Regions from separate parts of the Variovorax sp. DAIF25 genome, predicted to be linked through region 2. Evidence: predicted binding sites of a transcription regulator. Region 2 holds the regulator's gene; each other region holds the start of a gene.
The links. Region 2 encodes sigma-54, which starts transcription at its own class of promoters, with help from an activator protein. Its sites were predicted from a motif close to TGGCANGNAANCTGCTTT; they were not measured.

Region 1 (2,262 bases), 880 kb from region 2:
CGCGCCGTTGAATGAAGGCATTGCGAGCGCGGCCAAGATAGCGACCAAGGCAACAACAACCATGGCTTCGACCAGAGTGAAGCCTTTCAGTTTTTTTGGCGGACACGCACATGCGCTAGTCGAGCTGCTAAGAAACCATTGGTCCACGATACTTGGCGCAAATGATGAATGTTTCTGATGGTAACGTTTGTAGCCTCTAGGTTGTGCATCAAGGTTGCCGTTCAAACCCTGTATGCAACCGTTTGTCCAAAATACCAAGTTCGCTGACTCTCTAAATCGAATCGAGCAACGGCAGGCGAGGAAGACGTAGACCTGAGAAGAGTTGTGCGAAACCTCTGTGTAAGTCTTCAATAGATTTTCTGGGACAGGCACAGCGGCTGACGATGACGCTCAACCTAGCACTGATACCCAGGCTCGCGTAACCACCTCAAATCAGCCACACCCCCGAGAAAAATCCGTTGATTTTTTCCACGCGGTTCGAAATCTACGTCTAGTAGCTTCAAAACGAAAAAGCCGCCAAAAGGCGGCTTTAGGAGCGCAATAATGTTAGACGCCGGGGCATTCTTTCGGTGCCAACTTGTTGACAACGGTCGTCGCGCAAGTCCAGGCACCAGGATTAGTAGCCGCGTCATCTGCAGCACGAGTCCAAGTGATTGTCTTGGTGTTTACCAGCGAGCCCCCGATCATGGTGCAGCTGATACTTGCAACACCCTTATTCGCCACAACAAAAGCCGGCGTGATGGCCGAACAACGGGAGGTTGCGCTTTGCAGACCAATATCCGCAGCGTTGGACACGGCCGAGCCTTCGGTAATTTTTGTTTCCATATTGACCTTGCCGGGGGTGATTTCTGCAAGGGAGGCCGCAACCTGCGACTTCGCGGTGTAGTCTTGATAAGCGGGCAAGGCAACAGCCGCCAAAATACCAATGATCGCCACAACGATCATCAATTCGATAAGAGTAAAGCCTGCCTGCGCGCGGCGGGCGATCGTACGACGGTTCATTTCACTAACTCCAGGTTGGTTGGGTTGGTTGTCACTCCCGGGAGTCCTCCCCCCGGAGCGAAGAACCTTCCGCAGCATCCGTGCCACCCGTTTTGACGCTCCGTCAGCGACCTAACGCGTCACCCCTGACCACATTGGCGTTACTGCATGTGACAGAAGATGTATCAAGATGCGACACATGGTGACAAATTTGTCATGCCATCCGTGCCGCCGCGGCGGGGCTCAGAAGGTCAGGATGCCGTCCGCCTTGAGCCAGCGGATGTCCCGCTGCGCCAACCCCGGCACCTGCCGGCCGGCCAGCGATTCGATCTGGCTCATGATCTCCTCGGTTTCGGCCGGCTTGGTGTGGGTGATGTAGATCGGGTAGTCCTTGCCGGGCTCGATGTGGGCCAGCTCGTCGGCCAGCATGGTGGGCGACAGGTGCAGGCTGCGTTCGGCCAGGGCCTGCTCGCGGTTGCTGAACGCCGTCTCGATGACGAGCATCGCGACCTCCAGCGCGTTGACGCGGTCCCAGAACGGCGCGTTGCGCTCGGTGTCGCCGCTGAAGACCCAGTGGGCACCGCCGTCGGCACGGCTCACGGCGAAGCCGCAGGCGGGCACGGTGTGCACGGCCGGCAGCACCTCGATGCGCTTGGGCGTGGCGCTGCCGAGCAGCAGGGTCTGGCCGACGGCGATGTCGTGGAAGGTGACGAAGGGCGCCTCGGGACTCGGGATGCTCTCGAAATCGGGCCAGATGATGTTGTTGAACACATGGGCGCGCAGCGCCTCGATGGTGGCGCGCAGCGCATGCACGCGCAGCGGTCGGGTGCGGCGGCCACCGACGGCGTCGAGCATCAGGGGCAGGGCGGCGATGTGGTCGAGATGGCAGTGCGTGAGCACCATGTCGTCGACGCCGGCCATTTCTTCGAGGGTGAGATCGCCGACGCCGGTACCGGCATCGACGAGCAGGTCGGTATCGACCAGGAAGGAGGTGGTGCGGCAGTCTTTGGCGATGGCGCCCGAGCAACCCAGCACACGAACCTGCATTGTGAGAGACCCCTTGTCTGTGTCTGTCATTTGGTTTCGAACCGGGTCGCACCGTCCCACGACGGGTCGTGGGGACGCAACGCCATCGAGGCTAATCTCTGCGCGTAGAGCTGGTAAAGGACTTTTTTGGCATCGGCCACGAGGAGGGGGTCCAGCAAGTTTCGGCCCAAGGCCCAGTCCTGGCGCCGGTAGGCGGCCAGCACCTCGGCCCAGCGTTCGAGCCGATGGGCTTCG
Region 2 (2,262 bases):
GACCTGCGCGTCGACCACCTGCGCGATTCGCCCGCGCTCGCGCTGTCGGGCGGCGAACGCCGCCGCGTCGAGATCGCGCGCGCGCTGGCCACCCAGCCGCGCTTCATCCTGCTCGACGAGCCCTTCGCCGGCATCGACCCGATCGCGGTGATCGAGATCCAGCGCATCATCAGCTTCCTGAAGGAACGCGGCATCGGCGTGCTGATCACCGACCACAACGTGCGCGAGACGCTGGGCATCTGCGACCACGCCTTCATCATCAGCGACGGCCATGTGCTGGCACAGGGCACGCCCTCGGAGATCGTCGACAACGCCGAAGTGCGCCGGGTCTACCTGGGCGAGCACTTCCGCATGTGATGACCCTCGTGCAAGTCATTTCCTGAGGGCATGAAACAAGGCTTGTCGCTGCGCGTTTCGCAGCATCTCGCGCTGACGCCTCAGCTGCAGCAGTCGATCCGGCTGCTGCAGCTCTCCACGCTCGAACTGAGCCAGGAGGTCGAGCAGATGCTCGACGAGAACCCCTTCCTCGAGCGCACCGCCGAGGAAGCCGCGCGCGAGGAGTTCGGCCTCGACGCCGCCGACACGCCCGCGCCGCGCGAGGACACCGAGCGCGAAGCCGAGAGCGACTACGCGAGCGCCGCGCCTTCGACCTCGACCACGTCCACCGAGACCGCCTCGTCGTCCGAGGCCGAGCCGGCCCTCGACTCGCCCGAGCGCGAGCCCGACTGGGAAGGCGACGGCACCGTCGACATGGCGCCCGACGACAGCGAATGGGGCAGCGACGCGCCCGCGCGCAACAACAGCAGCACCGGCGACGACGAGCGCGCCGATGCCACCGAGCTCGCGCGCAGCCAGGAATCGCTGCAGTCCTTCCTGCACCGCCAGGCGCTGAGCCTGCGGCTCAACGAGAACGACAGCGCCGCGCTGCGCTTTTTGATCGAGTCGCTCAACGACGACGGCTACCTCGAGGATTCGCTGCCGGCGCTGGCCTCGGGCCTCGCGGGCGACGACAACGACCAGTTCGACGAACTGGTGCACCACTTCCAGGTCGCGCTGGGCTTGCTGCAGAGCCTGGAGCCCGCGGGCGTGGGCGCGCGCGACCTCGGCGAATGCCTCGCGATCCAGCTGCGCGCGCTGGCCGACGAAGACGAAACCGAGGACGAGGAGCTGGTGCGCAAGACCGCGCTCGCCATCTGCAAGCAGCCGATGGAGCTGCTCGCGCGGCGCGACTTCAAGCGCCTCGCCACGCTCACGCGTACCAACGAGGAACTGGTGCGCTCGGCGCTGCAGGTCATCGCGCGGCTCGAACCCAAGCCGGGCCGCCGCTTCGTCGATGTCGAGCGCAACATCGTCATTCCCGACGTGATCGTCACCAAGACCGGCCGCGGCACCAACGTGAAGTTCCGCGTCATGCTCAACCCCGAGGTGATGCCGCGGCTGCGCGTGCACGACATCTATGCCGGCGCGCTCAAGTCGCACAAGGGCGAGGGCAGCCAGGCGCTGTCGCAGCGGCTGCAGGAGGCGCGCTGGTTCATCAAGAACATCCAGCAGCGCTTCGACACCATCCTGCGCGTGAGCAACGCCATCGTCGAGCGGCAGAAGAGCTACTTCGTGCACGGCGAGCTCGCGATGCGCCCGCTGGTGCTGCGCGAGATCGCCGACGAGCTCGGGCTGCACGAATCCACCATCTCGCGCGTGACCACCGCGAAGTACATGTCCACGCCCTTCGGCACGGTCGAGCTCAAGTACTTCTTCGGCTCGGCGCTGGGCACCGAGACCGGCGGCAATGCCTCGAGCACCGCGGTGCGCGCGCTGATCAAGCAGTTCGTCGGTTCGGAGAGCGTGAAGAAGCCGCTGTCGGACAGCCAGATCTCCGAGATGCTCAAGGAGCAGGGCATCGAGTGCGCGCGCCGCACCGTCGCCAAGTACCGCGAGGCGCTGCGCATCGCGCCCGCCAACCTGCGCAAGGCCCTGTAGAAAGCCGCCGATGGCCCGACGCCTGCTGTCGCGCTGTGGGCCCTGGGTGTTCGCCATCGCGGCCGCGCTGTTGGCCGCCGGTTGCGCCTCGCTGCCCGACGAGGCCCCGCGCACGCCCACCAAGGCCATCGCCGTGTCGAAGGACACTGCGCTCGGGCGCATCGCGCTGGCCGCACAGCCCGACCCCGACCTCAGCGGCTTTCGCCTCATGCCCGGCGGCGACTTCGCCTTCGACACCCGCATCCAGCTCGCGCGCCGCGCCCAGCGCACGCTCGACGTCCAGTA
Region 3 (2,262 bases), 1.4 Mb from region 2:
CCGCTCGTCGTCCTCCATGCGGCTCCAGCCCGCGATCTCGGGGATGGTGCGCAGGCAGCCCTCACAGAAGCCGCTGAGCCGGTCCATGCGGCACACCGAGCTGCAGGGCGAGGGCACCGGCTCGGCCCGCTCGCGCAGCTCGGCGGCGCGGTCGGCCAGGGCCTGTGCTTCGGCGACGTTCACGCCGCGGCCACCACCACGTCGGCCACCGGCGCGCCCGTGAGCGTCTCGAGGTCGTGCGGGCGCAGCTGGAACACCGCATGCGGATGGCCCGCGGCGGCCCAGATCTCCTCGAAGCGGAACAGCTCGCGGTCGATCAGCACCACCGGCTTCGTGACATGGCCCACGGGCGACACGCCGCCGATGGTGAAGCCGGTGCGCGCCTTCACGAAGTCGGCGTCGGCGCGGCCGGTCTTGCCGACGATCGCGTCGACCTTCTTCTCGTCGACGCGCCGGTCGCCCGAGGTGATGACCAGCACCGCGACCTCGTCGCTCTTGCGCCGGAAGATGATGCTCTTGGCGATCTGGCCGACCGCGATGCCGAGCGCGTCGGCCGCCTGCTGCGCGGTGCGGCAGGCGTCGTCGAGCATGCGCGGCGCATGCGGATGGCCGGCGTCCTGGAGCACGCGCGCGACGCGCTGGACACCGTCGGGAAGGGAATGGAGTTCGGAGCCGCACATGGCTTGGGTCTTCGGAGTTCGTGGGGGCGTGCGCCCCGCGTTGCAGGCACCCGAGCATACGAAAAAGCCCCGGGCGCCGGCGCCGCGGCCGCGCGGCCACCCTTTCGGGCACCGCACCAATGCGGACAGCGCCGCACCGCCGCCGCGCCACTTTGGGTGCGATTGCGGTGCGCGCACGGGCCGCCACCGCTCTTTTTCGGCGGCATGGATATTGCTCGACCCCATCGCGGACCTCCCGGCCTGGGTGGGTCCGCAGTGCCTCCGCTAACGACGGCGGGGTTCGAGCGAGCCGATGGCGATGAGCCACCGGATTCGTTTGTCCATCCGATTATTCGCATCCGTTCCGTCGCGGAGGCCCCCTGCCGCTGTCGCCCCGACAGCCCCGGTGGCCTGCATCCGAGGACCGGCTGCCCCCGCAGGACCTCACCATGAAAATCGCAGTCATCGGCCACGGCATGGTCGGCCACAAGTTCCTCGAGCAGCTCCACGCGCTCGGCATTCCCGGCGCGGAAGTCACCGTCCTGTGCGAGGAGCCGCGGCCGGCCTACGACCGGGTGCACCTGTCCGAGTTCTTCGCGGGCAAGACGGCCGAAGACCTCTCGCTGGTCGAGCCCGGCTTCTTCGAGCGCAGCGGCTTCACGCTGCGCCTGGCCGCGCGCGCGGTGGCGGTCGAGCGCCGCAACAACACCGTCACCACGGCCGACGGCGAGGTCGTGGCCTACGACAAGCTGGTGCTGGCCACCGGCTCCTTCCCCTTCGTGCCCGCGGTGCCGGGCCGCGACCGGCCCCACTGCTTCGTCTACCGCACCATCGAGGACCTCGAGGCGATGAAGGAATGCGGCGCGCGCTCGCGCAGCGGCGTGGTGGTGGGCGGCGGCCTGCTCGGCCTCGAATGCGCGAAGGCGCTGCGCGACATGGGCCTCGAGACCCACGTGGTGGAGTTCGCACCGCGGCTGATGGCGGTGCAGGTCGACGAGGGCGGCGGCCGCGCGCTGCGCGAGAGCATCGAGGCGCTGGGCCTGCACGTGCACACCGGCCGCAACACGGTGGAGATCGTCGACGGCGCCGCCGCGCGCCACCGCATGGTGTTCGCCGACGGCAGCTACCTCGAGACCGACATGATCGTGTTCTCGGCCGGCATCCGCCCGCGCGACGAACTCGCGCGCCAGTGCCTGCTGGCCGTGGGCCCGCGCGGCGGCGTGGCGGTCGACGACCACTGCCGCACCAGCGACCGCGACGTCTACGCGATCGGCGAATGCGCCTCGTGGAACGAACAGACCTTCGGCCTGGTCGCGCCCGGCTACGACATGGCGCGCGTGGCGGCGCGCCACATCGCGGGCGAGCAGGAAGCCGCCTTCACCGGCGCCGACATGAGCACCAAGCTCAAGCTGATGGGCGTGGACGTGGCGAGCATCGGCGACGCGCACGGCAGGACGCCGAAGTCGCGCGCCTACCAGTTCATCGACGAGCGCAAGAAGGTCTACAAGAAGATCGTCGTCAGCGAGGACGGCAAGCTGCTGCTCGGTGCCGTGCTGGTAGGCGATGCTGCCGAATACGGCACCCTGCTGCAGATGGCACTCAA

Region 1: the regulator sigma-54 is predicted to act here: its motif matches at 1,071-1,088, upstream of R0232_RS33570 (pilin).
Region 3: the regulator sigma-54 is predicted to act here: its motif matches at 881-898, upstream of nirB (nitrite reductase large subunit NirB).

What each region holds. Positions count from the first base shown of each region.
Region 1 covers NZ_CP136636.1:7,251,565-7,253,826, forward strand. Annotated here, with positions in the region: gene R0232_RS33565 (pilus assembly FimT family protein) at 1-63, opposite strand, end outside; gene R0232_RS33570 (pilin) at 547-1,002, opposite strand; gene R0232_RS33575 (3',5'-cyclic-nucleotide phosphodiesterase) at 1,225-2,028, opposite strand; gene R0232_RS33580 (CHASE2 domain-containing protein) at 2,055-2,262, opposite strand, start outside.
Region 2 covers NZ_CP136636.1:753,729-755,990, forward strand. Annotated here, with positions in the region: gene lptB (LPS export ABC transporter ATP-binding protein) at 1-357, shown strand, start outside; gene R0232_RS03540 (RNA polymerase factor sigma-54) at 388-1,977, shown strand; gene R0232_RS03545 (phospholipase D family protein) at 1,988-2,262, shown strand, end outside.
Region 3 covers NZ_CP136636.1:6,691,307-6,693,568, forward strand. Annotated here, with positions in the region: gene R0232_RS30985 (DUF1289 domain-containing protein) at 1-183, opposite strand, end outside; gene R0232_RS30990 (YbaK/EbsC family protein) at 180-680, opposite strand; gene nirB (nitrite reductase large subunit NirB) at 1,109-2,262, shown strand, end outside.